Regions from separate parts of the Geobacillus uzenensis genome, predicted to be linked through region 2. Evidence: riboswitches for the same ligand, from Rfam matches in the RefSeq annotation. Region 2 holds a riboswitch; each other region holds the start of a gene.

Region 1 (9,906 bases), 380 kb from region 2:
CGATGCCCGGAGCGACGGCAACATGCGCCCGCTCAAGGAGCACATCGGCAAACTCAGCCGACGACCATCCTTTCGGTACGGGGAGCCAGGCGAAAAACGACCCGGACGGCGCCGGTGCTTCCCAGCCGATGCCGCGCAAGGCAGAAATGAACGTATTGCGGCGCGCTTCATACAGGGCGACAAGCTCGTTGACGCAATCTTGCGGGCCGAGAAGCGCTGCGGCCGCCGCTTCCTGGACGGCGCCGAACAGGCTGACGTACAAATGGTCTTGCAGCAGCTCAAGCGCCCGAATGATCCGCTCGTTGCCGACGGCAAACGCGACGCGCCAGCCGGCCATATTGTACGTTTTCGAAAACGTGTAAATTTCAACCCCGACGTCTTTCGCCCCGTCAACTTCGAGGAAGCTGACCGGCTTTTTGCCGTCAAAACCGATCGCCCCATAGGCAAAGTCGTGCACGACGGCAATGCCGTGCTTGGCGGCGAACGCCACCGTCTCGGCGAAAAACTCGTTCGTCGCCGTCGCACCGGTCGGGTTGTTCGGATAGTTTAAAAACATCAGTTTCGCCTGGTCGGCGACCGCCGCCGGAATGGCGCTGTAATCGGGCAAAAATTGCTGCTCGGCGACAAGCGGCATCATTTCCATCCGCGCGCGGGCGAGCGCGATTCCCGACCAGTAATCCGGATAGCCTGGATCCGGGACGAGCACCGCATCGCCCGGGTTGACGAGGCAAAGCGGCAGCTCGACAAGCCCGGCCTTGCCGCCAAACAAAATGGCGACTTCGCGGGTCGGGTCAACCTCAACTCCGTATTCGCACGCATAAAAGGCGGCAACGGCTTCTTTCAAAAAGGAGTAGCCTTGAAACGGCGAATATTTATGGTACTTCGGATTGGCCGCCGCCCGTTGCATCGCCTCAACGATATGCTTCGGCGTCGGCTGGTCCGGATTGCCTTGCCCTAAATTAATGACATCATGCCCGGCCTTGATTTTCTCTCCCACTTTGGCGACAAGCGAAGCAAAAAACTGCTTCGGCAGCTGTTCAAGCAGTTCGGAAAATGGAAATTCGATCGTCATCGCCCACACCTTCTCAAAAATTCTTCCTTCTCAAAAATTCTTGAAATTCTAGTGCAAAATCATATATCGTAAAAAGCAAAATGTAAAGCAAATTTTTTTCATTGGGGTGAAAAACAATGACCATCCGCATCGCTTGCCTCCAACTCGATATCGCGTTTGGCGATCCGCAAACGAACGAACAGCAAGCCGAAACAGCCGTGCAATCCGTCGCCAACGAAGGAGCCAACATCGTCGTGCTTCCGGAACTATGGACGACCGGCTATGACTTGACGCGCTTGGACGAAATTGCCGATGACGATGCCGTGCGGGCGAAAGCGTTCGCCTCCCGCCTGGCGCAAACATATGGCGTCCATTTCGTCGCCGGCTCAGTCGCCAAAAAAACCGCTGCCGGTGTGACGAACACGATGATTGTCGCCGACCGAAGCGGCCAAATCGTCAGTGAATATAGCAAACTTCATCTGTTCCAACTGATGGATGAGCATTTGTATTTGCAGCCGGGAAACGAGCCAGGCTTATTTTCACTTAGCGGGCTGCCGTGCGCTGGGGTCATTTGCTATGACATCCGATTTCCGGAGTGGATTCGCGCCCATGCGTTGGCCGGAGCGGAAGTGCTGTTTGTCGTCGCCGAATGGCCGCTTCCCCGCCTTCACCATTGGCGGACGCTCCTGATGGCGCGGGCGATTGAAAACCAATGCTATGTCGTCGCTTGCAACCGGGCCGGACGAGACCCGAACAACGTGTTCGCCGGCCATTCGCTCGTCATCGACCCGTGGGGCGAAATCATCGCCGAGGCCGATGAAAAGCCGGGCGTTCTTCTAGCGGACATCGACCCGGCGCTCGTTAAAGAGGTCCGTGCGCGCATCCCGGTGTTTGCCGACCGCCGGCCGCGCGATTACGACGAGGCGGCAAAAAAAATTTTTAAAACGTATTGACAATCCGCCTGCCCAACCTGTATCATTCGAATCAAGCAACCAAACGATTGTTAACATCGTGAAAATTGCAAAAACTCAATAGCCAGATCGGTACTCTTATCAAGAGTTGGCTGAGGGAATTGGCCCAATGAAGCCCAGCAACCGACCGTAATGCTATCGTGAGATAGGGCGCACGCCAAGGGCGGCGCCGGAAGCGACCCGCTTCCGCAGGGCACGGTGCTAAGTCCAACAGAAAGACCGATGTCTTTCTGAAAGATAAGAGGCGCGAAGACGATGCATCTTCAAGCCTCTTTCCGTATGCGAAAGAGGCTTTTTCATTTGCCAAAACCTAAAGGGGGAACGTGAAAATGACGATTGTCCAATCAGCTGTTTACGAACCGCTCACCGAACAAAAAGCGACCGCCCTTGCCGTCCGCCTCGGCTTGTTCCGCGACGGGGCGCCGCTTCTGTGCCGCGAGATCGGCGATGGCAACTTAAACTTAGTGTTTCATATCGTCGACCAAGAGACAAAGCAAGGCATCATCATCAAACAAGCGCTGCCGTACGCGAAAGTCGTCGGTGAAAGCTGGCCGCTCACATTAAAACGCGCGGTCATTGAAAGCAACGCGCTGCGCACGTTTGCCAGCTATGTGCCGCAATATGTGCCAAACGTCTACTACTCTGACGAATCGCTCGCCATCACGGTGATGGAAGATTTGTCCCACTTGCAAATCGCCCGCAAAGGGCTGATCGAAGGGAAAACGTATCCGCTTTTGTCCCGGCATATTGGCGAATTCATCGCCAAAACAGCGTTTTACACGTCTGATTTCGGCATGAATCAACAAGAGAAAAAGAAGTTGGCGCAAAGCTTTGTCAATCCAGAGCTATGCAAAATTACGGAAGATCTCGTCTTTACCGATCCGTTTTTCGACCATGACACGAACAACTTTGAAGACGAATTGCGCCCAGACGTTGAAGCGCTTTGGGAAGATGACCGCCTCCGCCTCGAAGCAGCGAAGCTGAAGCGCAAGTTTTTAACTGAAGCGGATGTACTGCTGCACGGAGACTTACACACTGGCAGCATTTTCGCCAGCGACGACGAAACAAAAGTGATCGACCCGGAATTCGCCTTTTACGGCCCGATCGGGTTTGACCTTGGCCAATTTTTCGCCAACTTGCTGTTAAATGCGTTGTCCCGCCCTGAATCGGAGCGCCGTCCGCTCTTTGATCATATCGACCAGACGTGGGACGTTTTTACGTCTGTATTCTCGGAGCTTTGGCGCACCGAAAGCGTCGAAACGTACGCCGCGACGCCCGGACTGCTTGATGAGGTGCTGCGGCAGGCGTTCGTTGACGCCGTCGGTTTTGCCGGCTGCGAGGTCATCCGCCGGACGATCGGCCTCGCCCATGTGGCGGATCTCGACGGCATTGACCAAAAAGTCGAACGGCTCGCCGCGAAACGGCACGCACTCCGTCTCGGCCGCCGCCTGATCGTTGAGCGTGCCGAACTGGCGGGAACGGACGGCTTCCGCCGCCTGTTCGTCGAAACGGAACGATGACACCCTCTGCCCGGGCCGGCCGTCCAACGCCAGCCCGGGCCAATCGACCAACCGAGAAAGGAAGACGACGATGAACTCATTTGTCATCCCGCGCTCTGTCGAATGGCATGAGACGCATGTCACGATTTTAAACCAACAAAAACTGCCATCGATCACCGAATACATGGACTTGCATACGCTCGAAGACGTCCATGAGGCGATCGCGACGTTGAAAGTGCGCGGGGCGCCGGCGATCGGCATCACGGCTGCCTACGGCTTGGCGCTCGCCGCCTCGCGCTATGAAACCGAATCAGTGGACGAATTTCAGCGCCGCTTGCAACAAGACCGCGACTACTTAGCGAGCGCCCGCCCGACGGCCGTCAACTTGTTTTGGGCGCTCGACCGGCTCGTCGCCGCCGCGAAAAGCGCCGCTTCCGTCAACGAAGCGAAAACAATGCTCATTCACGAAGCGATCCGCATCCAAATCGAAGATGAGGATGTGTGCCACCGCATCGGCGAATACGCCTTGTCCCTTTTCCGTCCGGGCGACCGGGTGATGACGATTTGCAACGCCGGTTCGATCGCCACCGCCCGCTACGGAACGGCGCTCGCCCCGTTTTATTTGGCAAAAGAAAAAGGAATCGAGCTGTCCGTCTACGCCCTAGAAACGCGGCCGGTGTTGCAGGGAGCGCGCCTGACCACATGGGAGCTCATGCAGGCGGGCGTCGATGTGACGCTCATTACCGACAACATGGCGGCGCAAACGATCAAGGCGAAACACATTAACGCCATCATCGTCGGCGCCGACCGGATCGCGCGAAACGGCGATACAGCGAACAAAATCGGCACGTTTGGCCTCGCTTTGCTCGCCCAATCGTTCGGCATTCCGTTTTACGTTGCTGCCCCGCTGTCAACGATCGACATCAAGACAAAAACAGGGGCGGATATCCCGATTGAAGAGCGCCACCCGGATGAAGTGACGCATCTCGCCGGCGTGCGCATCGCCCCGGAAGGCGTCAACGTGTACAATCCGGCGTTTGATGTTACGCCAAACGAGCTCATTACCGCCATCATTACTGAAAAAGGCATCGTCCGCGGCCATTACGAAACGGCGCTGCCATCGTTATTCACAAAGGAGGAGCACCATGAAACAATTTAAGGCCTTATCGTTCCTTTTTCTTCTTTTCTTTGCCGTGTTCTCCATCTTAGCCGGCTGCACAAATGAGCAAGATGCCATGAGCGCCAAGCCGGCCAACGAAACGAAACAAACGGGCCAGCAAGGCGCCGCCTCATCGGCAAACAGCTCCACCGCCGCAAGCAGCGGGCAGGCGGCCATTCCGGAACAACTGAAAAAACCGGTGAAAATCGCCGCCATCATGCAAATGTCGATCGGCACATTCTCCTCGCAATACATCGCCGGCGTGAAAGAACAAGTGCAAAAGTTCGGCGGCGAAGTGCAAGTGTATAACGCCGACAACGATTTGACGAAGATGGCATCATATGTTGAAACGGCCATTACGCAAAACGTCGATGCCATTTTGCTTGACCACGGCCGCGCCGATGCGCTCGAAGGGCCGGTGAAAAAAGCCGTCGCCAAAGGCATTCCGGTTGTGGCGTTTGACAACGATTTGAACATTCCCGGCGTCACCGTCATCGACCAAGACGACTATAGCCTCGCTTGGAAAACGTTAAAGACACTTGCGGAAGACTTAAACGGCGAAGGTGAAATCGTCACGATTTGGGTCGGCGGCTTCACACCGATGGAGCGACGTCATGTCATTTACGACGCATTTAAAAAGCGCTACCCGAACATAAAAGAAGTCGCCAAGTTCGGCACAGCGAGCGCCAACACCGCGCTGGACACGCAAACGCAAATGGAGGCCATTTTGAAAAAATATCCGAATAAAGGCGACATCGATGCCGTCTTCGCCACATGGGACGAGTTCGCCAAAGGGGCGACGCGCGCCATCGAACAAGCCGGGCGCACGGAAATTAAAGTGTACGGCATCGATTTAAGCGACGAAGACTTGCAAATGATCCAAAAACCGAACAGTCCGTGGGTGGCGACGACGGCGACGGATCCGGCGGAAGTCGGCCGCGTTCAAGTTCGCTTCGCCTATCAAAAAATTGCTGGTGAAAAAACGCCGAACATTTACTCGCTCGAGCCGCATTTAGTGAAACGGTCTGACCTGCCGGACAAACAAGTATCGATGAGCGATCTCTCGCAATACATCCCGGGCTGGGGGCAATCGAACGTCGCCATCTCGCCGTGGATGAAAACGCTGGAAGCTCAGGTGAACAAAAAATGAACGGGTTGTCAATGCGGGGCATGGAAAAATCGTTTGGCGCCGTGCGCGTGCTTGACGGCGTGGACTTCGACGTCCGTCCGGGCGAAGTCCACGCCCTTTTAGGCATGAACGGCGCCGGCAAAAGCACGCTGATGAACATGTTGGCCGGCGCCGTTCCGCCCGACGCCGGCACGATCACGATCGACGGCACTCCATGCGCGTTTTCATCGCCGCGTGAGGCCAAGCAGGCCGGCATTGGCCTTGTCGTGCAAGAAGTGGACACAGCGCTGTTTCCCGGCCTGCCCGTTTACGAAAACCTGGCGGCTGACGAGCTCGCTGATGTGAAAAACCGGCCGATCCGCTCGCTGCGCCAAGAAAAAGAGCGGGCCGCCGCTCTGCTTCGCCGCGTCGGCCTTTCCATCCCGCCGACGAAGCTCGTGCGCGACTGTTCGCTCCATGAAAAACAGCTCATCGTGCTGGCAAAAGTGTTGTCGTCAAACGCGCGCTACATCATTTTGGACGAACCGACCGCCGCGCTGAGCGAGGCAGAAACGAAGCGGCTGTTTGCCATCATTCATGAGCTGAAACAGCAAGGCGTCGGCTTTATTTATATTTCTCATAAGCTGAAAGAAGTGCAAGAAATCGCTGACCGGCTGACGATTTTGCGCGACGGCCGCGTCGTCTATCACGGCGCGGCCGGCAGCCTGTCGCTTGAAGACATCATCCTTCATATGACCGGGACGAAGCGAAGAACCTCTGCCAAACAGGCGCGCACGTACGGAAGCGACATCGCCTTTGCCGCCCGCGGAATCACGATTGACAAAACCGGCACGACCATCGACCTATACGCCCATCGCGGGGAAATTGTCGGCATCGCCGGCTTGGTCGGCGCCGGCAAGACGGAGCTTGCTGAAAGCCTCATCGCCCATCGAAAGACGGCGGGCGAATGGGAAATCGATGGCCGGCGCTATGTGTTCTCGTCACCTTATGAAGCCATCGAAGCCGGACTTTCCCTTATTCCCGAAGAACGGCGCAAGCAAGGGCTGTTTTTGCCCGAATCGGTGCGGACGAACATCACCGTGCGCCTTCTTTCCCGCCTGGCGCGCTGGCAATGGATCAAGCGGGCACAAGAAGCGGAGGCCGCCGATACCCTCGTTCGCTCGCTCGCCATCCATCCGCCGTCAAGCGCCACGGCTGTCCGCCACTTAAGCGGCGGCAACCAGCAAAAAGTCGTGATCGGCAAATGGCTGAACACGAACGCACACGTCTTTTTGTTCGATGAACCGACGAAAGGAATCGATGTTCACGCGAAACAAGACGTCTTTTCCATCATCCGCACCCTCGCTGATGAAGGGAAAACCGTGCTGTACTTTTCAAGCGAATGTCATGAGCTGCTCGAGGTTTGCGACACCATCTATATTATGGTCGACGGTCGGCTGCTCGCCCGCCTGCCGGCCGCTGAACTCACGTACGAGCAGCTTGTTTATTATTGCAGTGGAGGTGAAATCGATGAATCAGCCGGCCGTTTCCGCGACGCCGTCGAAAAAAACGGCGCCGTCTATTCTTGAGTTTTTGTATAAACATGGGACATTGCTCGCCATTCTGGCCGTGATCGCCTATTTTGGCATCACACAAGACCGGTTTTTCACGTATGAAAACTTCAGCGACATTTTGCGCTCGATTTCGATCGTGACGCTCGTGGCGATCGGCATTACGTTTTCGCTGATCGTTGACGGCTTCGATTTATCGGTCGGCTCAACGGTAAGCCTTGCGACGATCGCCAGTGCGGCGGCGCTTGTCTTGCACCGTCAAGAAATTTTCGTCACCTTGCTCGTGCCGCTGTTGCTCGGCGTCGCCGTCGGACTGCTCAATTCGCTCTTGATCGTCAAATTCAAATTGCCTGATTTGCTCGCCACCTTAGCGACGATGTATGCCATCAACGGCGTACAACTCACCTATACGAAAGGATTTTCGATTTACAACGATATGCCGCTGCCAGACGGCGGCACGGCGCCGGGCAAATTCATTCCTTCCTTTTTATTTATCGGCCAAGGAGAGCTGTTCGGCGTACCGTTTTCCGTTTTGCTGATGCTGTTCGTCGTCATTGCTGCCCACTTGTTTTTGACATACACCAAACCGGGACGCCTCTTTTATTTGACGGGGGAAAACCGGGAAGCGGCAAGGCTGTCGGGGATTCCGGTGAACCGTTACCGGACGTATGCGTACATCATCAGCGGCTTTTTCGCCGCCCTAGGCGGCATCGTCCTCGCTTCGCGCATTGGCACCGGGCAAGTATCAGCTGGGGCCTCATTTTTGATGGACGGCGTCGCCGCCGCCTACATCGGTTTTTCCGTCTTTGGCGCCGGCAAGCCGAACGTCATCGGCACGTTGTTCGGCTCGATTTTGATAGGTGTGTTGTTAAACGGCTTGACGATGGCAAACGTCCCGTACTACGCCCAGGACATTATAAAAGGCGCCATTTTAGTCGGCGCCCTCGCCCTGTCACATTGGCAAAAAAAATAACGCCCGATCCCGCCCCTGTGGACTCGAGCCCCGGGGGCGGCGTTTTTTTCCACCATTCCGTCTATTTGTGGCGCCGCTCGAGCGCCAACAGTTTCTCCTTCACATCGGTGCGGCTTCCGGCATAGCCGGTCAAGGCGCCGTTTTTGCCGATCACGCGATGGCACGGAACGACAATGGCCAGTTTATTCGCCCGGTTCGCCTGTCCGACGGCGCGCACCGCTTTCGGACGGCCGATTTGCGCGGCAATATCGGCGTAGGTCGCCGTTTCGCCGTACGGAATGCGGCACAGCGCCTTCCACACGTCTTGTTGAAAAGCCGTGCCTTGCCACCGAAGCGGCAAAGCGAACGCTTGGCGGCGGCCATGAAAATATTCATCCAACTGCGCAAGCGCGCGTTCCAAAAGCGGCGACCGTTTTTCTACAACCGGATGCCCGCTCGCAAACGCGCGCCATTCTTTCGAAAACAGTTCGACTTTCACAATCGCATCGCCGTCAGAAGCGATGTAAATATCGCCGAGCAGCTCTGAACGGTATACTGCATAATCAATCGTCATCGTTGTCCTCTCTTTCCGTTCGTTCGATCGGCAGCGTAATATGAAACGTCGTGCCGACGCCGACCTCGCTTTCCACGTCAATTTTCCCTTGATGTTCTTCGATAATTTTATAGCTGACCATCAAGCCGAGCCCGGTGCCGCGCTCTTTTGTCGTATAAAACGGCTCGCCGAGCTTTTTAATTTTATCCTTCGGAATGCCGCACCCCTGGTCGGTGATCGAGATGCGCACATGGCAGCCGTCACGGGCGATGCGCACCGTAATGTCCCCGCCTTTTGGCATCACTTCGATGGCGTTTTTCAAAATGTTAATGAACACTTGCTTCAGCTGATTCGGCTCACAATACACCGGCGGCAGCCCGCGGTCGAAATCGGCAATGATTTGCACGTTATGCATCATCGCCTGGGCGCTGATCAAATCGATCGTATCTTGCATAATTTTGCAAATATCATTTTGCTTGTATTGCACGGCCTGCGGTTTGGCCAGGACAAGAAACTCGGTGATGATCGACTCAATCCGCTTCAACTCCGACATAATGACATTAAAATACATCGAATAGTCGCCGTCAATGCTTCCTTGCAGCAGCTGGATAAAGCCTTTTAATGCCGTCATCGGGTTGCGAATTTCATGGGCGATGCCCGCAGCCAGCTCGCCGACGACATTGAGCGTATCCGATTTGCGCAGCTGCAACTCCATTTCTTTGCGCTCCGTAACGTCGCGAAACCTCATCATCCCTACGCCAGGAATGACTTCTTTTTTCAAGGAAAACTCAACGATTTTCCCCTTTCCCTCATCAGAAAACTCAACTTCACCGTTCGCCTCGCCGGCGCGCTGGCATTGCTGGAGGAGCTTATTCAGCTGGCGGCGCGCCCGCTCTGGAACAAGCTCCATCACCGTTTGACCGAGCAGCGTTTCTTTTGCGGCAGCGAAAAAGTCGCAGGCGATCGGATTCGCGTCGATGATGCGATGCTTCTCATCCCACAGCAAAATGCCGTCCATCGCATGGTCGAAAATGCTGCGAAA
Region 2 (9,906 bases):
AGCATCGTCTGTTTCTTTTTTGGCTCGCGTTGAAACAGGCGGCTTCGTTTTTTCGTATGATGATATGACAAGAGAGACAAAGAGGTGACTACGGTGTTATTGCGCAAAATGATGTCAAAAGTCGGAGTCGGGTCGGCGCACGTCGACTTGATCTTAAATAAATCGTTATGGCGCCAAGGAGAAGTGATTCAAGGGATCGTCCACATTTACGGCGGAACGGTGGAACAAAGGATCGAGCGGCTCGACGTCGAGCTTGTGCAAAAAACGATCGAAAACGGCAAGGAGCGCGATGCGGTCGTGGCTGTCATCCCGGCGGCCGGAGCGTTCGCGATCAAGCCGAGCGAGAAAAAGGAAATCCCGTTTTCCTACACGATTCCGGAAACCTTGCCGCCATCGCGCCCGGGCCGGTCGTACCGGTTCATCACCCGCCTTCATATCGAAGACGCGGTCGATACGCTCGACTTCGACTATGTGCAAATTTTGCCGAAAAAATAGGTTGACAACGCTTACACATTTGCGCTATGCTAGAGACAAGTTAATGAGTTTGTGGCGGAGAAACGGAGACCCACACATGTTCCCTTGTTAGGGGGAAGTGTGTGGGTTTTTTGTTTTTCGCCCAACAGGCATCCTTCCGGAAGGTCCGCCGAAGCAGGAAATAAAAGAAGAAACCGCGAATGAAAAGGAGGAAGCGAGCAAATGTCACCATTTTTAGGAGAACTCGTCGGCACGGCGCTGCTTATCATTTTCGGAGCTGGGGTGTGCGCCGGCGTGAACTTAAAGAAATCGTATGCCGCAAATTCCGGCTGGATCGTCATTACGATGGGATGGGGGCTGGCGGTGGCGGTGGCCGCTTATGCGGTCGGAAAGTACAGCGGCGCCCATCTCAATCCGGCGCTGACGGTGGCGTTAGCGTTGAGCGGCGACTTCCCATGGGGAGATGTACCGATGTACGTCATTGCCCAAGTGCTTGGGGCGATGGCCGGTGCGACGGTTGTTTATCTTCACTATTGGCCGCATTGGAAGGAAACGGATGATCCAGCAGTGAAACTCGGTGTGTTTGCGACCGGACCGGCCGTGCCGAATCCGGCAGCCAATTTGTTGAGTGAAATCATCGGCACATTTGTGCTCGTGCTGGCCATTTTGGCCATTGGCGCCAACCGATTCGCCGATGGACTCAATCCGTTTGTTGTTGGTTTTTTGATTGTGGCGATTGGGCTGTCGCTCGGCGGTACGACCGGATATGCCATTAATCCGGCGCGAGACTTTGGGCCGCGGTTAGCTCACTTTTTGCTGCCGATTCCGGGAAAAGGGTCGTCGAACTGGTCGTATGCATGGGTGCCGATTGTCGGGCCGCTGCTTGGCGGCGCGTTAGGCAGCTTGGTGTATAAAGCGCTGTTTTTAGGCAAGGCAAGCCCGGCGCTATGGGGAGCGCTCATTGCCGCGGCGGCGGTGCTGGCTGGGGTCGGCATGGTTCATCGAAAAGAGAGGGAATCAGCTGCAGCGGAACGCCGTTCGACCTGACAGAACGTCCGGCGTTGGAGGAGGAGCTGCTAGGCAGAAAAATCGAACAAGAGAGGGGAATGTTCATGACAGACCAATACATTTTATCCATTGACCAAGGTACAACGAGCTCGCGCGCCATTTTGTTCAACCGAAATGGGGAAATTGTCCATATGGCGCAAAAAGAGTTCACTCAATATTTCCCACAGCCCGGCTGGGTCGAGCATAACGCGAACGAAATTTGGGGATCGGTGCTTGCGGTCATTGCCAGCGTCTTGTCCGAGGCGCAAGTGAAGCCGGAACAAGTGGCGGCGATCGGCATTACGAACCAGCGGGAAACGACGGTTGTCTGGGAAAAAGAGAGCGGCAACCCGATTTACAACGCCATCGTTTGGCAATCGCGGCAGACAGCTGATATTTGCGACGAGTTGAAAGCAAAAGGGTATGATCCGCTGTTTCGCGAAAAAACGGGACTGCTCATTGACGCTTATTTTTCGGGAACGAAAGTGAAATGGATTTTGGATCATGTCGAGGGGGCGCGCGAACGGGCGGAGCGCGGCGAGCTGCTGTTTGGCACGATCGACACGTGGCTCATTTGGAAGTTATCCGGCGGCCGCGCCCATGTGACCGACTACTCGAACGCATCGCGCACTTTGATGTTCAACATTCATACGCTCGAATGGGATGACGAACTGCTTGCAATTTTAAACGTGCCCAAGGCGATGCTTCCTGAGGTGCGCCCGTCCTCGGAAGTATACGCGAAAACGGTTCCGTATCATTTCTTCGGCGTGGAGGTGCCGATCGCGGGAGCCGCGGGCGACCAGCAGGCGGCTTTGTTCGGTCAGGCGTGCTTTACGGAAGGGATGGCGAAAAATACGTACGGCACCGGCTGCTTTATGTTGATGAATACGGGAGAAAAAGCGGTCCAATCGAAACACGGGCTGCTGACGACGATCGCCTGGGGCATCGATGGCAAAGTCGAATATGCGCTTGAAGGCAGCATCTTTGTCGCCGGTTCGGCCATTCAATGGCTGCGCGACGGCTTGCGGATGATCAAAACGGCGGCCGACAGCGAGACGTACGCGGAAAAAGTCGAGTCAACGGATGGGGTGTACGTCGTCCCGGCGTTCGTCGGCCTCGGCACGCCGTATTGGGACAGCGAGGTGCGCGGGGCGGTGTTCGGCCTCACGCGCGGCACGACGAAAGAGCATTTCATCCGCGCGACATTGGAATCGCTCGCTTACCAGACAAAAGACGTGCTCGCCGCCATGGAAGCGGATGCCGGCCTCCCGCTGACGACATTGCGCGTCGACGGCGGGGCGGTGAAAAACAACTTATTGATGCAGTTTCAAAGCGATTTGCTCGCTGTGCCGGTTGAGCGGCCGATCATTAACGAGACGACGGCGCTCGGAGCGGCGTATTTGGCCGGGCTGGCGGTCGGCTATTGGGACAGCCGCGAAAACATTGCCGCTCAGTGGCAGCTCGAACGCCGCTTTGAGCCGAAGATGGACGACGCTAAGCGGACCGCGCTCTATGAAGGATGGAAAAAAGCGGTGCGGGCGGCGATGGCGTTTAAATAACAAGGGAAGACGGATGCCCTTCGCTAAGGGTGTCCGTTTTTTTGTGGCTGAAACGAGAGGCGCAGTTGCCAGTTTGGCAGCGGAAATCGGTTCTAATGCAAGCCCTCACAAGCTTCGATTTATTAGCGGGCGGCACGAAAAACGAGAGAAAGCCACTATCCTATTTCCTAAAACTATGTGCTAAATGCTCAAACAAAATGAAACACAACAGCTGCGAAGAAACGAAACGGCCTGTCGTCTCGTCTATGTCTCAGCGTCAAACAGTCAACATCGCAAAGGTTGAAGTAGACAGAATAAACAAAAAAGTTGTTGCCTTTGCCCACTTATGGTAACATAAGAGGTAAATTACATACGTCTTATCAAGAGTGGGCGAGAGAACGGGCTTGATGACCCCACAGCAACCTGCCGCTGGCAAGGTGCTAACACCCGCAAAGCGATGTCGCTTTGGATGATAAGAACGGCTATCCCCTTTCGCATCATTCCGAGGCGGAAGGGGGTTTTTTATTGAAAGGGAGGTGAGGGGGAAGCAGTGGCGGAACGACTGTCGCTGCGCGCTTGCATGGCGGCGCATTTGCCGGCGGCGACGTTTGCTGTTCATGTCATGCGCTGCGTGCGGACGGAGCTCATCCGGTTCGATCGGCAGGCGGTGGTGCATATCGACCGCGGGGACGGCTATATCCACTTGTATGGGGAAGCGCAAGGAGCGATGTTTTCCATCGTGCTGACGAACGATGAGGCGGAGGAATGGAAAGCGGAAGGACCGTATGCTCTTGACCGCTATGTATGGATGGAGCTAGGAAAAAAGGACATTTTCCCACCACGAATGACCCCGTATTTGCGGGCTGTGTTTTCCATTGAATCATAGAAAGGAAGAACAACGAATGGCAGTCAAAAAATTTGAACACGTTGGCATCCAGGTGAAAGATATTGAAACATCAAAAGCATTTTATCAAAACGTCGTCGGCCTCGAGCTGCTCAGCGAGATGATCCATACAAACGGGACGATGAAACTGGCGTTTTTAGGGCTTGACGGACAGATCATCGTCGAGCTGATTGAAGGATACAATCCGAATTTGCCGACGGAAGGAAAAGTGCATCATGTTGCCTTTACAGTCGAAGGCATTGAGCAGGAGAAAGAGCGGCTCGTGTCGCTTGGCGTCCCGCTCGTTTGGGAGGACATTACGGAGCTTCCGAACGGGGCGAAATATTTGTTTTTCCTCGGCCCGGACGGGGAATGGATCGAATTTTACGAGCCGGAACGATAAGAAGAATGAAAACAGGCGGCCTGCGATTTCGGCCGCCTGTCGCCATCGATCGGGCTTTGGGCGCCAGAGCGTGGCTGGCGCCTCCTTCTATTTTCTTGCCTTGACCGCACGCCGAGCGGTGGCATAGGTCTGTCAGCTTCGCTTTGTACGGATGGCGGTCCGTGTGTGTTAGGGCTGACATTCGGGAACGATTCCCGATGGAGCAGCTTCGTTGTTCACGACGCTCATTGTGGCATGGACAGCAACTTTGGGGCGAAAAGTGCGCTTTAGGGGTCGAGGCCTTTCCGATTGGATGATATACTAGAAAAAGAGGGGAGGAGATTTCGTGGAAGAAACGATCGTTCACGCTATTCAAGACGACTATCCGGATGAATTCGCTTGGTGCTATGGCTGTGGCCGTTTGAACGAGCACGGCCACCATTTCCGCACCGGATGGCAAGGGGACAAGACGGTGACCGTATACACGCCGCGCCCCGAACATACAGCCATCCCTGGATTTGTGTATGGCGGGCTGATCGCCTCGCTCATCGACTGCCACGGCACCGGTTCAGCGGCGCTGGCGCTGCACCGGAAAAACGGCCATGAGCCGGGCAGCGGGGAAGCGCCACCGCGCTTTGTCACCGCTTCATTGCATGTTGATTTTCTCAAACCGACGCCGCACGGGGTGCCGCTTGTGGCCGTCGGCACAGTGACGGAAATTCATCCGAAAAAATGGCAAGTTGACACCGAAGTGTTCGCCAATGGCGAATTATGCGCCCGCGGGCAAGTCATCGCCGTCGTGATGCCGAAAACATTTGTCCGCCCTTAACAAACAGCAAAAAGCGCCGAAAAGCCGCTGTTTTTGTTAGCGCTTTCTTCGGCGCTTTGCCGCTGAGGGCGGTGAAGAATTGAGCGCCCCCTGCAGTTCAGCTCGCGCTGGCGGGCCAAGCCCATCATCCCCCTTGTCATTGTTGGGGTCTAGGAAGGCATGGAACAGTTAAAATAAATTTATAAAATTTCGTAAAACTCTATATACAATTTGCAAAAACTATTATACAAGTTGTGTATAGAGGTGAATACCGTTACAGAAAAACAAACAATATAAAGAAGTTGGAATTCCTTGTTCGAAAGACCTATCGAAGGCTAAAACACATCAGGCACAATTCTATTCATCAAATCACTGCATCTTTGGTGAAAACCAAGCCAGAGTATGTAGTCATGGAGAGCTTAAATACTCATGGAATGCTAAAGAACAGAAAGCTATCGAAAGCCGTCCAAGAACAAACATTCCATGAATTTAAAAGGCAAATGGAATATAAGTGTGCCTGGAATGGGATCAAGTTGATACTTGCCGATCGATTCTTCCCTTCGTCTAAAACTTGCAGCCATTGTGGGGCTGTAAAAGAGAAACTTTCTTTGTCAGAAAGAACGTTTGTATGTGATGAATGTGGAAGTAAAATAGACAGGGATGTGAACGCAAGTAGAAACTTAAAAAAATATGGTGAGTCAATAGCCTAGCACGAAAAGCGGCTATTGACATGTACCCATTCGTTAGTGGGGAATTGAAGCCTTCGGAGCGCCACATCCAACGAGAGTAGCTTTGGCGAAATCGGGTGCGATGAACAAGGAAAGAAACATAAACTTTTATAAAGTTTGATAAAGGCTTTATAAAAGTTTTATAAGTTTTCTGTAACGGAAATCGCGTCCTTCCCGCGAATAAAGTAACACGATACGAAAACAGAAAGGGTGGCACAGCATGAAATCAACCGTCAACTTGCATGACGTCATCGCCGGCCAAAGCGCGCCGCCGCCGTGCGATACAACGCTCGGCGTTCGCTTGACAGAAGCACAAAACGGCTATGCGAAAGGGGGATGGAAGGTAAGTGAATCGCTGCTCAACGGCAACGGCGTCATTATGGGGGGATTTGTCGGCGCAGCTGCGGATATTGTGATGGCGTATGCGGTGACGACCTTGCTTCATGATGATCAAATGCACGCTTCAATCAACTTACAAACGACGTTTCATCGTCCGATGGAAGCCGGGGAGGCGGAAATCGAGGCGCAAGTGGAAAAGTTCGGCCGCACAATCGCCTATGTGACCGCCATCGTGCGGCAAAACGGCAAAGAGGTGGCGAGCGCCACGTCATCTGTACTGATCATGGAAAAACGATGAAACACCGGTCATTCGTGCGAGCGGGACATAGGGGATTCCGAAAGCGGACCAAGCGGCATTTCGAGCAACCCCTCTCCCACCTCTTTCTGACCTTGCAGGAAGGAGAACGGCGAAGCGGCAGCGAAAGAAACAGGTAGCTGATCGTCGAAAGGGGATGATTCGATGTACCAACAACCCGAGAAAAGCCGCTGGACGGGGCGGGTGGACAGTGTGAGCGATGAACGGGCGTTTCGCCTCCACCAGCGCATTCGTTTGTTGGATTTGACGCAGCCGTTGGCGCCGATGGAACAAGCAGCGGCTCTCATCGGCTTTGCCTGCGACGAGGGGGTGCGCCGCAACCAAGGCCGCCAAGGGGCGAAAGAGGCGCCAGCCGCTGTGAAAGCGGCGTTGGGCCGGCTGCCATGGCATCTTCCGCAAGGAGTGTCTGTCTTTGATGCGGGCGATGTCGTTTGCGTGGATAGACGTCTCGAACAAAGCCAAGCTGAACTCGGCAAAGCTGTCTCCCGCCTGCTGCGAAGCGGTGCGGCGCCGGTGGTGATCGGCGGCGGCCATGAGACGGCGTATGGCCATTATTTGGGCGTCCGCGAAGCGTTAGGGACGGATGTCCGCCTTGGCATCATCAACATTGATGCCCATTTCGATTTGCGGCCGTATGATGACGGGCCAACATCCGGGACGATGTTTCGGCAAATTTTGGATGAGGACAAACAGGTGGGGTATTGCTGCTTAGGGATTCAGAAGCTCGGCAACACGGCGGCGCTGTTTGCGGATGCACAGCGGTATGGATGCGAGTACATGTTGGAAGAACAGCTGACTGCAGGGCCGATGGAGGCGGCTTATGAACAGATCGAACGATTTGCCTCAACGTATGACGGTGTGATGTTGACCATTTGCATGGACGCCATCAGCGCTGCCGCCGCGCCGGGGGTGAGCGCGCCGTCGCCGTTTGGGCTCGCGCCGTCGCTGGTGCGCGCGCTCATTCGCCGCATCGTTGCGCATCCGAACACGATCAGCGTTGATCTTTGCGAAGTCAATCCGCTCGTGGATGAAGGCGGAAAAACCGTGGCGCTCGCCGCTGCTTTTTGCCTAGACATCCTTCTTCATTTTCGACGTTTGCAAAGCCGCGTCGAAAACGTTCGATGAACACGTTGCACGAGTCATTCCACAAAGCAGCCGGGGCGGTGAGAAGATGAAATTGGTCATTGCCGAACGGGATGACAACGAACGGGAGGCGATCCGCTGGCTCGTGTCCGCGTATTCCTTGCCGATTGAGCAAGTATATACGGCGGCTACGGTCGAGGAGATGATGGCGCTTCTTGAGCGGGAGGCGCCGGAGCTGTTGTACGTCGAATTGGATATGATTCCGTATGAACAGTGGGGGAAAGCGACATCTTGCATCCGCTTGTTTTGCCAACGGGTGATTGCTGCAACCGCGGAGGCGACATTCGCGCGGGCGAAGCAAGCGATCGACTGGCAATGCGTCGATTTGCTTGTGAAGCCGCTTGAGCCCGCCAAATTGAAGCAAGCGTTGCGAACGGCGGCTTCATTTGCCGCCGGGGACGGGCGCTCTCGGCCGTCCGCGGGCGTTGGCGGTCATGATGGCGATTATCGCTCGCTATTTGCCGATGACTGTGTTGACGTGTCGACCCACGTATGGCTTGTGCAGGCCGAACAGCCTGCCTTCTCTTCTGAAGTGGTCCGCTTTTTAACGAACTATCCGTTTCGCCGGCGGGCGCGCGTCTTGCCGTTGACCTATATGGCGGCCTGTCTCTTTCCCGAGCTGCCGGGCGACGGGAAAGAGGAAGCGTGGAAGATGTTGCGCGATTGGGAGGAGGAACATCATGAGCCATTGGCGGTCGTCATCATGCCGCCGGATGGCCGACAAACGGTGCGTGGGCGATACCAAGCCGCTCGTCGGCTGCTCGAGACGACGTTTTTTATCGGCTACCGGCAAGTGATTGCTCCGGCGCCGGATGATGGGCGGTGGCGTGACTTGGATCCGTTTCTGACGCCGGAAGAGCAGCGGCAATGGATCGAGATGCTTGAGCGGTTTGACCATGAAGCGGTCAAGCGATGGCTTCAGCGGGAATTTTCCCATTGGACGCCTCCGTTTCCGAGCCCGGAGATGGTGCGCACGCGGCTGACGAGCATCTTGGCGCAAATCCGGCGGTTTATGAAGACGTACCGCCTGGACCGCGGCACGACCGAACGCGAGTATATGCGCCTGTTTCAAGAGATTTTGTACAATCCTGTGCTGTATCGCATCGTTCAAGAATTGATATTGTTTTTATATCGGCTTCTCTACGAGGCGAGGCGGGCTGACACAGACGCGCGCGTCGACGCCATCGAACGGGGGCTCCGCTATATGGAAGCCCATTTTCGCGACCCGTCGCTCACGTTGGAGCGGGTCGCGGCGGCAGCCGGCCGCAGCCCCGCGTATTTCAGCCATTTGTTGTCGAAAAAGCGCGGCGTGACGTTTCGCCAGTGGCTGACGAACCGGCGGCTTGAGGAAGCGAAACGGCTGCTTCGGCAGACGGATTTGTCGATTAAAGAAATCGCCGAACAAACCGGGTTTCGCACCGCCCATTATTTGACGCGCGTCTTCAAAGCCGAACTGAATGAGACGCCGACCGCCTACCGCGATGAACAACGATCGTATCGGTCATCACCGCGGTAGGCGGTTTTTTTCAAAAAAAATGAACAGCGATCAAAAGAAATGGATCAATGAAGGAGAAAGAAATATGAAATTTCGAAAAAAATGACTCACCTTTAAAAGAGGTGCATCTATCTCCGTTCTCTTCCCTTCTTTACAATAAAAACAAAGAGGGAAAAGGAGAGGATGACGGTGACAGACAAGCGAACGGTGCAAGCGCTTTCCGGAACAACGCGGCGAGCGAAAGGATGGATTCAGGAAGCGGCGCTGCGCATGTTGCACAACAATTTGCATCCGGATGTCGCCGAGCGGCCCGATGAGTTGATCGTCTACGGCGGCATCGGGAAAGCGGCGCGCAACTGGGAATGTTACGAGGCGATTGTAGACACTCTTCTCCGGTTGGAAAACGATGAGACATTGCTCATTCAATCGGGCAAGCCGGTCGCGGTGTTTCGCACCCACCCGGACGCACCGCGCGTGCTCATGGCCAACTCGAACCTCGTGCCGGCATGGGCGACATGGGACCATTTCCATGAACTCGACAAAAAAGGGTTGATCATGTACGGGCAAATGACGGCCGGCAGCTGGATTTACATCGGCAGCCAAGGGATCGTCCAAGGGACGTACGAAACGTTTGCCGAAGTGGCGCGCCAGCACTTTGGCGGCACGCTGGCAGGAACGATCACGGTCACGGCCGGCCTTGGCGGCATGGGCGGGGCGCAGCCGTTGGCGGTGACGATGAACGGCGGCGTCTGT
Region 3 (9,906 bases), on a different contig from region 2:
ACGCTAAAACGGGCAGGAAACTATGACGGGAATATCGACGATCTAATTATCGGCTGCGCCATGCCGGAGGCGGAGCAAGGGCTGAACGTCGCCCGCAACATCGGGGCGCTCGCCGGGCTGCCGTATACGGTGCCGGCGATCACGATCAACCGGTATTGCTCGTCCGGATTGCAGGCGATCGCCTATGCGGCCGAACGGGTGATGCTCGGCCACTCCGATACGGTCATTGCCGGCGGGGTCGAATCGATGAGCATGGTGCCGATGATGGGCCATGTCGTCCGCCCGAACGCGCGTCTCGCTGAAGAAGCGCCGGAATATTACATGTCGATGGGACACACGGCGGAACAAGTGGCGAAAAAATACGGCGTCAGCCGCGAGGACCAAGATGCGTTTGCCGTGCGCAGCCATCAGCGGGCGGCGAACGCGCTGGCTGAGGGGAAATTTGATGAGGAAATCGTGCCGGTGGAAGTGACGGTGCGCAAAGTCGAAAACAACAAACTCGTCGAAGAGAAAGTGGTCTTTACGCAAGATGAAGGGGTGCGGCCGGACACGAACATGGAGACGCTCGCGAAACTGCGCCCGGCGTTTGCCGTCAACGGTACGGTCACAGCGGGCAACGCCTCGCAAATGAGCGATGGGGCTGCGGCGGTGATGGTCATGGACCGCGAAAAAGCGGAGTCGCTCGGCCTGAAGCCGCTCGGCAAGTTCCGTTCGTTCGCCGTCGCCGGCGTGCCGCCGGAAGTGATGGGGATCGGTCCGGTCGCGGCTGTGCCGAAAGCGTTGAAACTGGCCGGCCTTGAGCTGTCCGACATCGGCTTGATCGAGTTGAACGAAGCGTTTGCGTCCCAATCGATCCAAGTCATTCGCGAACTTGGGCTTGATGAGGACATCGTCAACGTCAACGGCGGGGCGATCGCCCTTGGCCATCCGCTCGGCTGCACGGGGGCGAAGCTGACGTTGTCGCTGCTTCATGAAATGCGGCGCCGCAACGTGCAATTTGGCATTGTCACGATGTGCATCGGCGGCGGCATGGGGGCCGCGGGCGTCTTTGAACTGCTGTAATGCGAAGCCAACGGAAATGTAACCGGGCGGCCGCGCCGCCCGGGCAATCACGATATTTGGGGGAGGAAACGAACGATGGCAAAAACGGTGGACAATGCGATTCAAGGCGGCAGCTTTTTAATTGAGGACATTCCGGCAGCACGCGTATTTACGCCGGAAGATTTCACCGACGAGCATCAAATGATCGCCAAAACAACGGAAGAGTACGTCAACAACGAAGTGCTTCCGCAGCTTGAGCATCTTGAAAACCATGAGTTTGACCGTTCGGTGAAACTGCTTCGCAAGGCGGGCGAACTCGGGCTGTTGAGCGCCGACATCCCGGAAGAGTACGGCGGCTTGGGGCTTGACAAAGTAAGCTCCGCCATCATTGCGGAAAATATGGCGCCGGCCGGCGGCTTTGCCATCTCGCACGGCGCGCACGTCGGCATCGGATCGCTGCCGATCGTCTTGTTCGGCACGGAAGAACAAAAACAAAAATATTTGCCGTATTTGGCCACGGGCGAGAAAATCGCCGCCTATGCTTTGACAGAACCGGGATCGGGTTCTGACGCCCTTGGCGCGAAAACGACGGCGAAATTGAACGCTGAAGGGACGCACTACATTTTAAACGGCGAAAAACAATGGATCACCAACTCCGGCTTCGCCGATGTGTTTGTCGTCTACGCGAAAGTAGACGGCCAGCATTTCACTGCGTTCATCGTTGAACGCGACTTCCCGGGCGTCTCAACCGGTCCGGAAGAAAAGAAAATGGGGATTAAAAGCTCGTCGACACGGACGCTCATTTTGCAAGATGTGCCGGTTCCGAAAGAAAACGTGCTCGGCGAAATCGGCAAAGGCCATGTCATCGCCTTCAACATTTTGAACATCGGCCGCTACAAACTCGGACTCGGGGCGGTCGGCGGGGCGAAACGGGCGCTTGAAATCACGCTGAAATACGCCAACCAACGTCAGCAATTCAAACGGCCGATTTCGCAGTTTACGCTGACGCAAGAAAAATTTGCGACGATGGCAGCGCGCTTGTATGCAGCGGAAAGCTCCGTCTACCGCACGGTCGGCTTGTTCGACGAACGGATGGGCTTGCTCGATGCGGAAAAGGCGAAAGACGGCAGAGAAATTGCCAAGTCCATCGCCGAATACGCGATCGAATGTTCGTTGAACAAGTTTTTCGCGACGGAAGTGCTCGATTATATCGTTGATGAAGGCGTGCAAATTCATGGCGGCTACGGCTTTATGCAAGAATATGAAATCGAGCGCGCCTACCGCGATTCGCGCATTAACCGCATTTTCGAAGGGACGAACGAAATCAACCGCCTGCTCGTGCCGGGCATGTATTTGAAAAAAGCGTTAAAAGGCGAACTGCCGCTCTTCCAAAAAGCGCAGCAGCTGCAGGAAGAGCTCATGATGATGACGGCCGAAGAACCGGGCTCCGGCGTGCTTGAACAAGAGAAATATTTGGTGCGCAACGCGAAAAAGATCGCCTTGATGGTCGCCGGCCTGGCAGCGCAAAAATACGGCCAACGGATCGAGGAAGAACAAGAAGTGCTTGTCAATATCGCTGACATCGTTTCCAACATTTATGGCATGGAATCGGCGCTTTTGCGCACAGAAAAAGCGATTCAAGCGGGCGGGGAAGAGAAAAACAAACAAAAAGTGTTGTATACGCAAATTTTCTGCCAAGAGGCGTTCAATAAAATCGAAGCCGATGCAAAAGAAACGCTCGTTGCTGTCGAGCAAGGCGACACGCTCCGGATGATGCTCGCCGCTCTCCGCCGGCTGACGCGCCATACGCCGATCAACGTGATCGCGAAAAAACGCGAAGCGGCGGCCGCCCTCATTGAAGCGGAACGGTATATTGTGTGATAATAAGAAGTACCAGGGCTGTCCTGGTACTTTTTTCTGTCAGAGGCGAAGGCCGAAGTGTCGACAAAGAGGGGGAGGCGCCGATAGCGGCGGCCAAGGGTGAATCCGCGAACAGTTGTAAAGGAGGGTAGCTATGGCGCTGACGTTGTATTGGTATCCGAAATGCGGGACGTGCCGGAAGGCGAAACGGTGGCTTGATGAGCACGGGATCGAGGTGCAAACGGTGCACCTTGTCGACGAGCCGCTGACGAAAGAGGAGCTGGCCCGCTTGCATCGCCAAAGCGGACTGCCGCTTAAAAAATTTTTCAATACAAGCGGGATGAAATATCGCGAGCTCGGATTAAAGGACAAGCTTGACGGCGCATCGGAGGAGGAGATGCTCGAGTGGCTCGCCTCGGACGGGATGTTAGTGAAACGGCCGATGTTAACGGATGGCGAACGGGTCATTGTCGGATTTCGCGAGCAAGCGTATGAGTCGTTTTTCGCCGGGCGTCTGTCGGCAGAAAGATAAAAATTTTCACCAAAATGAAATGAACTCAGTGAGTTTTTGTCGAAAATCGGTTATGATGAAAAAGAATACAATTTGTCGCAATGGAGGGATTCGATGAACACGCCAAAAGAACTTCGCTATTCTAAAGAGCACGAGTGGGTGCGCGTCGAAGGGGACAAAGTGCGCATCGGCATTACCGATTTTGCCCAATCAGAGCTTGGCGACATCGTGTTTGTCGAGCTGCCGGAAGTCGGAACGGAAATTACGGCGAATGAGCCGTTCGGCAGCGTCGAGTCGGTGAAAACCGTTTCGGAACTGTATGCGCCGATCAGCGGCACGGTCGTCGAAGTGAATGAAGCGTTAAACGACAACCCGGAATATGTGAATGAATCGCCGTATGAAAAAGCGTGGATGATTGTCGTTGAACCGAACGATTTAAGCGAAGTCGACAACTTGTTGACGGCTGAACAATACGAGGCGATGGTCAACGAAGGATAAACGTTCCTGCAATCTCCGCCTCCGATTTCGGGCACTCTATACATACCGGAACTTGATTGAAAAGGGGTGCTCCCGATGGCGCTGCAACGAACGCGCATCGATATTACGGACCGGGTGACCGGCAAGCTGAACGGCCGCTCGTTGGACTTGTACGAGGAAGGGGAGCTCATCGGGCGCTTTCCGCTTCCGGCGGCCGTCCAGTTGAAAAATGGGTATACCGAACAGAACGGAAAAATCTACAAAGATGTGACCGCTACCGTTGAACCGGACCAAAAATATGTCGATTGCGACGGGGAGGCGGGATGGTGTTAAAAGGCAACGGTGGATGGCCGTTGCTTTTTTTTCAACCTTTTGCCGGCGCAGGACATACAATATGGTATCCTTTTTGAAGTTAGGTGGGTCGGACATGCGACGGGCAGAAAAAGTGATTATCGTAGAAGGTCGATCAGATAAACAAAAAGTGGCGGCCGTGCTGAACGAACCGGTCGTCATTATTTGCACGAACGGCACGATCAGTGATGCGCGCCTTGAGGAGCTGGCTGATGAGCTGGAGGGCCAGGATGTATACGTGCTTGCGGACGCCGATGAGGCAGGGGAGAAGTTGCGTCGGCAGTTTCGCCGCATGTTTCCGGAGGCGGAACATATTTATATTGACCGGGCGTACCGCGAAGTGGCTGCCGCTCCGCCTTGGCATTTAGCCCAAGTGCTGCTGCGCGCGCATTTTGACGTCCGCATCGACTCGTTAATGAGAGGAAGAGGCGAGTGAAACCGATTGAACGAATAGAGGTCCAACGGACGGTGAGTGAGCAGCCGCTTATGGCTCTTTATTTGTATACTCCGCTGTGCGGCACGTGCCAGCTGGCGAAACGGATGTTGACGGTGGTTGAAGAGCTGTTTCCGGCGCTGCCGTTTTACGAAACAGACGTGAATTATATTCCGGAGCAAGCAGCCGTTTGGAAAATTGAAAGCGTTCCTTGCTTGCTTCTTTTTGTTGGCGGAACGATGGCCGGCAAATGGTATGCGTTTCATTCCGTCCCTTACTTGTATGAGGAAATTCAAGCTCGGTTGCCGCGCTGACTACCTGCCTTTTTTTGACGCCATTTGACATATTTCTTTGGAAATGACAAAAATAGCGTTGGTTCGCCACAATGACTGTCGAGATTTTTGTAAAGGATTCCTCCCCCTCTGTATGGAAATAAAGGGAACAAAGGGAGATGGGGGGATGGTCAATGGAAGTGCGTCAGTTAGTGGGACAGTTCATGGAACGGATGCAAATGTTGCGCCATTTATTGCCGATTTTGCCGGATGAGCAATTGTGTGTGCGCTTTGAGAGTGAAGAAGGCGTCGCTTTGCTGACGATCGGCAAGGAGCCGGCTGCCGCAGCAAGCGAAAAGGACGAACGAAACACGTTAACGGTGCGCGGCTCAACGAAAGCGCTTGAGTCGTTGCTGAGCGGCGAGCTGAAGCTGCAGCAGCTCGTCCGGCTGCAGGAAGTGTACGTATCGGGAAGCTTTCGCCATATGTTGTTGCTGGAATCGCTCCTCCATTTGGCCAAGCCGTATCGTCATGTTGGGTAAAAAATTTGTTGACACTGTTCGACATCCAATGATACAATCACACTCGTAATCAATTGAATAGGCGATTGTTGCGCTCTTATCAAGAGAGGTGGAGGGATGTGCCCAATGAAGCCCGGCAACCGTCAGCGCGTCCGCTGAAAAGGTGCCAATTCACACAAAGCGGCCTGCTTTGGGAGATAAGAGACGGAATGGTAGATAATACCTTTCTGTTCTCTGCGGGCAGAAAGGTTTTCTTTTGCGCTCCGCCGCCTTGAGAGGAAGGAAGGTGAAACGATGATTACACTTGAACAAGTGACGAAAATTTATCATGCGGCGAATGGATCGGTGACAGCTGTCGACAACGTGTCGCTCGACATTCGTGAAGGGGAAATTTTCGGCATTATCGGTTACAGCGGTGCGGGGAAAAGTTCGCTCATCCGGCTGTTAAACGGGCTCGAAAAGCCGACGAGCGGCCAGGTGATCGTCGCCGGCCGCGATATGGCGCGCATTAAAGGACGGGAGCTGCGCAAGGCGCGCCAAGAAATCGGGATGATTTTTCAGCACTTCAACTTGCTTTGGTCGCGGACGGTGCGGGAAAATATCGCCTTTCCGCTTGAGATTGCCGGCGTTCCGAAAGACGAGCGGCAAAAGCGGGTCGATGAGCTCATCGAGCTTGTCGGGCTTGCCGGGCGGGAAGATGCGTATCCGTCGCAGCTAAGCGGCGGGCAAAAACAGCGGGTCGGCATTGCCCGTGCGCTCGCCAACAACCCGAAAGTATTGCTTTGCGATGAGGCGACATCGGCATTGGATCCGCAAACGACGGACGCGATTTTGGATTTGCTTGTCGATATTAACAAGCGGCTCGGACTGACGATCGTGCTGATTACGCACGAGATGCACGTCATCCGTAAAATTTGCGACCGCGTGGCAGTGATGGAGAGCGGCAAAATCGTCGAGCAAGGCGAAGTGCTGCACGTCTTCCGCAACCCGCAGCAGCCGATTACGAAACGGTTCGTCAAGCAGTTGGTCGAACCAGAGGAAACGGAAGAAGCGGTTTCCCATTTGTTTGGCCAATACCCGAACGGGGCGATCGCGCAGTTGACGTTTGTCGGCGAGGCGGCCGGCCAGCCGCTCATCACGCAAGTCGTGCGGCAGTTTGCCGTGGACATGAACATTTTGCAAGGGAAAATTTCACAAACCCATCAAGGCGCCTACGGCGTGCTGTTTGTGCACATCGACGGCGCGGCGGATGAAATCGCCCGGGCGCTTGACTATATTCGCAGCCAGCAAGTGGCGGTGGAGGTGATTCACGATGCTCGCTAACCTCCTGCCGAACGTGCAATGGGAGACGATGTGGGCGGCGACGGTTGAGACGTTGTACATGACCGGAATGGCGGTCGCGGCGACGTTCGTCTTCGGGGTCGTTCTCGGACTGCTTTTATTTTTAACGGCAAAGGGAAACCTATGGGAGAACCGGTTGGCCAATATGGTCATTGCTGCGTTTGTGAATATTTTCCGTTCTATTCCGTTCATTATTTTAATTATTTTGCTTATTCCATTTACCAAATGGCTCGTCGGGACGATGCTCGGAGCCAACGCGGCGCTGCCGGCGCTCATCATTGGCGCGGCTCCGTTTTACGCCCGCATGGTCGAGATCGCTCTCCGCGAAATTGACAAAGGGGTCATTGAAGCGGCGAAGGCGATGGGCGCCTCGACGTGGACGATCATTTGGAAAGTGCTGCTGCCTGAATCGCTCCCGGCGCTTGTCTCCGGGATTACCGTCACCGCTGTGTCGCTTGTCGGCTATACGGCGATGGCCGGCGTTGTCGGCGCCGGCGGGCTTGGGAACTTGGCGTATTTGGAAGGGTTCCAGCGCAGCCATAACGATGTGACGTTTGTCGCGACCGTTTTGGTGCTCATCATCGTCTTTGTCATTCAGTGGATCGGTGACTTTGTCACTTCGAAAATTGATAAACGATAAAGGAGGAAGAAACAAATGAAAAAATGGCTTGGCGCTCTGTTGGCCGCCCTCTTGGTGTTTGCGTTAGCAGCGTGCGGCGGCAACAACAATGATGAAAACGCCGCTGGCGAGGACAAAGGCGGCGGATTGGTCAAACTGAAAGTCGGCGCGTCGAACGTGCCGCATGCGGAAATTTTGGAACAAGCGAAGCCAATGTTGAAAGAAAAAGGCATCGATTTGGAAATTATCACGTTCCAAGACTACATTTTGCCAAACAAAGTGTTGGCGGACAAAGAAATTGACGCTAACTACTTCCAACACATTCCGTATTTAGAATCGCAAATGAAAGAGCATGGCTATGATTTCGTCAACGCTGGCGGCATCCATATCGAGCCGATCGGCTTGTACTCGAAAAAATATAAAAGCATCGAAGAGCTGCCGGATGGCGCAACGATCATTATGAGCAACTCGGTCGCCGACCATGGCCGCATTTTGTCGATGCTTCAAGAAAAAGGGCTCATTAAGCTGAAAGAAGGCGTTGACAAAACGAAAGCGACGGTCAACGACATCGTGGAAAACCCGAAACACTTAACGTTTAAAGCGGATGTCGACGCTGGATTGCTGCCGCAAATTTATCAAAACGGCGAAGGCGATGCCGTGTTGATCAACGCCAACTACGCGCTTGACGCCGGCTTGGATCCGGCGAAGGACCCGATCGCCGTCGAATCGCCGAAAGACAACCCGTATGTCAACATTGTGGCGGTGCGCAAAGGCGATGAAAACCGGAAAGAAATCAAAACGTTGGTGGAAGTGCTGCAGTCGAAAGAAATTCAAGACTTCATTAAGGAAAAATATAAAGGCGCCGTCATTCCGGCCGCTGGACAATAAGGCCGGCTGGAAAGACGCAAAATACAGCGGCTTTGATACGCAAGCCATAAGCAAAGAGGGTGTCCCGAAAGAACCGGGACACCCTCTTTCTTCACTATATATACGCACTGACTGCTTCTGCCGCACTATATGTTATGCCTATCTTGAAGGAAGACGACCTTTTGGGTCCGCCCCTTATTTTTTCAGCAGCCGCTCCAAGACGGCGGCAAGAAGCACGATGATGAGGCCGTTTTGGATCGCGATGACCGCTGCGGCGCTTAGCAGCCCGTCTCCTGATTCATTCAAGGCGTTGGCGATGGCGATCCATAGCAGAACGGAGCCGATGACGGTCAAAAGAAACAATGTCACCCATTTCCCCAACGAGTTCTCCCCTTTTCTTCCTTCTTTTTTATCTTAATTAGGCGAGAAGACTCCCACTTCAACGAAGCGAAGCGGAGTAAGTGGGAGATGAATCGCCTTAACTATATTTTGTTGAAAATAGGATAGATTCAGTAAAATATAGTATCATATAGTTAGATGGGAGGTGAAAACATGTATTTTTGTATCAAACAACAGCTAAATGGTTTGACCAAAGAAGAATACTTGACTCTTCGAGAACTCGATAACGATTCCGCCTGTGTTGCTGGACAAAAAGATTAAGCAGATTGAAATCATTCCTAAGCATCATGCCAGGTTCTTTGAGATTCAGTACAAATATGAAATGCCTGAAGATCAAAGAGAATTAAATGACCAAAAAGCACTGGCCTATGAATCGCAATAATAAAGTGAATGATTATATCAACAAGACTTGCCGTTACATCATTAACTACTGTATTGAAAATCAAATTGGCAAACTTGTCATTGGCTATGCGGAAACATTACAACGCAATATTAATCTAGGAAAAAAGACAAATCAAAACTTTGTCAATATTCCTCTCGGTAACATAAAAGAAAAATGTTGCTGGACAAAAAGATTAAGCAGATTGAAATCATTCCTAAGCATCATGCCAGGTTCTTTGAGATTCAGTACAAATATGAAATGCCTGAAGATCAAAGAGAATTAAATGACCAAAAAGCACTGGCCATTGCAACGCAATATTAATCTAGGAAAAAAGACAAATCAAAACTTTGTCAATATTCCTCTCGGTAACATAAAAGAAAAACTAGAATATCTTTGTGAATTTTACGGCATTGAATTCTTGAAACAGGAAGAATCCTGTATTGAAAATCAAATTGGCAAACTTGTCATTGGCTATGCGGAAACATTACAACGCAATATTAATCTAGGAAAAAAGACAAATCAAAACTTTGTCAATATTCCTCTCGGTAACATAAAAGAAAAACTAGAATATCTTTGTGAATTTTACGGCATTGAATTCTTGAAACAGGAAGAATGAGTGTCTTATGCTCTAGCGGCGAAGTGGACACGCCTCAAAGAATAAGGATTGCTTGAAGCAGTCAAACTTCTTTGGAAGCCCCCACTTCAAATTTTCGCTAGAAAATTAAGTGGGGGTAGTTCACCAGTGAAGTTGTCGACGATTTCCTTCCCGATTCCACGGGCACGCTACGACATCGGCACTTGCGGGATGATTTTCCCTTCAATGCGTTCAAAA

The links. Region 2 has a riboswitch for S-adenosylmethionine ahead of B9L21_RS09615 (hypothetical protein). Riboswitches for the same ligand answer to the same signal wherever they lie in the genome.
Region 1: it holds a riboswitch for S-adenosylmethionine, as region 2 does, so the genes downstream of both, mtnK (S-methyl-5-thioribose kinase) here and B9L21_RS09615 (hypothetical protein) in region 2, are expected to answer to the same signal.
Region 3: it holds a riboswitch for S-adenosylmethionine, as region 2 does, so the genes downstream of both, B9L21_RS00995 (methionine ABC transporter ATP-binding protein) here and B9L21_RS09615 (hypothetical protein) in region 2, are expected to answer to the same signal.

The regions. Positions count from the first base shown of each region.
Region 1 covers NZ_NEWL01000006.1:814,986-824,891, forward strand. The annotation lists gene B9L21_RS11570 (pyridoxal phosphate-dependent aminotransferase) at 1-1,072, opposite strand, end outside; gene B9L21_RS11575 (carbon-nitrogen family hydrolase) at 1,189-2,004, shown strand; SAM riboswitch class I at 2,098-2,266, shown strand; gene mtnK (S-methyl-5-thioribose kinase) at 2,352-3,542, shown strand; gene mtnA (S-methyl-5-thioribose-1-phosphate isomerase) at 3,613-4,680, shown strand; gene B9L21_RS11590 (sugar ABC transporter substrate-binding protein) at 4,667-5,830, shown strand; gene B9L21_RS11595 (sugar ABC transporter ATP-binding protein) at 5,827-7,377, shown strand; gene B9L21_RS11600 (ABC transporter permease) at 7,319-8,332, shown strand; gene B9L21_RS11605 (methylated-DNA--[protein]-cysteine S-methyltransferase) at 8,394-8,885, opposite strand; gene B9L21_RS11610 (PAS domain-containing sensor histidine kinase) at 8,875-9,906, opposite strand, start outside.
Region 2 covers NZ_NEWL01000006.1:432,817-442,722, reverse strand. The annotation lists gene B9L21_RS09635 (sporulation protein) at 94-495, shown strand; gene B9L21_RS09630 (MIP/aquaporin family protein) at 697-1,521, shown strand; gene glpK (glycerol kinase GlpK) at 1,587-3,080, shown strand; SAM riboswitch class I at 3,434-3,538, shown strand; gene B9L21_RS09615 (hypothetical protein) at 3,610-3,945, shown strand; gene B9L21_RS09610 (VOC family protein) at 3,962-4,345, shown strand; gene B9L21_RS09605 (PaaI family thioesterase) at 4,671-5,153, shown strand; gene B9L21_RS09600 (RNA-guided endonuclease InsQ/TnpB family protein) at 5,387-5,842, shown strand; gene B9L21_RS09595 (PaaI family thioesterase) at 6,081-6,497, shown strand; gene hutG (formimidoylglutamase) at 6,660-7,640, shown strand; gene B9L21_RS09585 (helix-turn-helix domain-containing protein) at 7,687-9,174, shown strand; gene hutU (urocanate hydratase) at 9,337-9,906, shown strand, end outside.
Region 3 covers NZ_NEWL01000001.1:214,376-224,281, forward strand. The annotation lists gene B9L21_RS00955 (acetyl-CoA C-acetyltransferase) at 1-1,062, shown strand, start outside; gene B9L21_RS00960 (acyl-CoA dehydrogenase family protein) at 1,138-2,922, shown strand; gene B9L21_RS00965 (arsenate reductase family protein) at 3,056-3,433, shown strand; gene gcvH (glycine cleavage system protein GcvH) at 3,527-3,910, shown strand; gene B9L21_RS00975 (YusG family protein) at 3,986-4,222, shown strand; gene B9L21_RS00980 (toprim domain-containing protein) at 4,317-4,676, shown strand; gene B9L21_RS00985 (thioredoxin family protein) at 4,673-4,987, shown strand; gene B9L21_RS00990 (sterol-binding protein) at 5,140-5,487, shown strand; SAM riboswitch class I at 5,561-5,670, shown strand; gene B9L21_RS00995 (methionine ABC transporter ATP-binding protein) at 5,761-6,789, shown strand; gene B9L21_RS01000 (methionine ABC transporter permease) at 6,779-7,447, shown strand; gene B9L21_RS01005 (MetQ/NlpA family ABC transporter substrate-binding protein) at 7,463-8,314, shown strand; gene B9L21_RS01010 (hypothetical protein) at 8,489-8,674, opposite strand; partial or broken gene B9L21_RS01015 (transposase) at 8,913-9,234, shown strand; partial or broken gene B9L21_RS18235 (RNA-guided endonuclease TnpB family protein) at 9,249-9,687, shown strand; gene B9L21_RS01025 (class II aldolase/adducin family protein) at 9,858-9,906, opposite strand, start outside.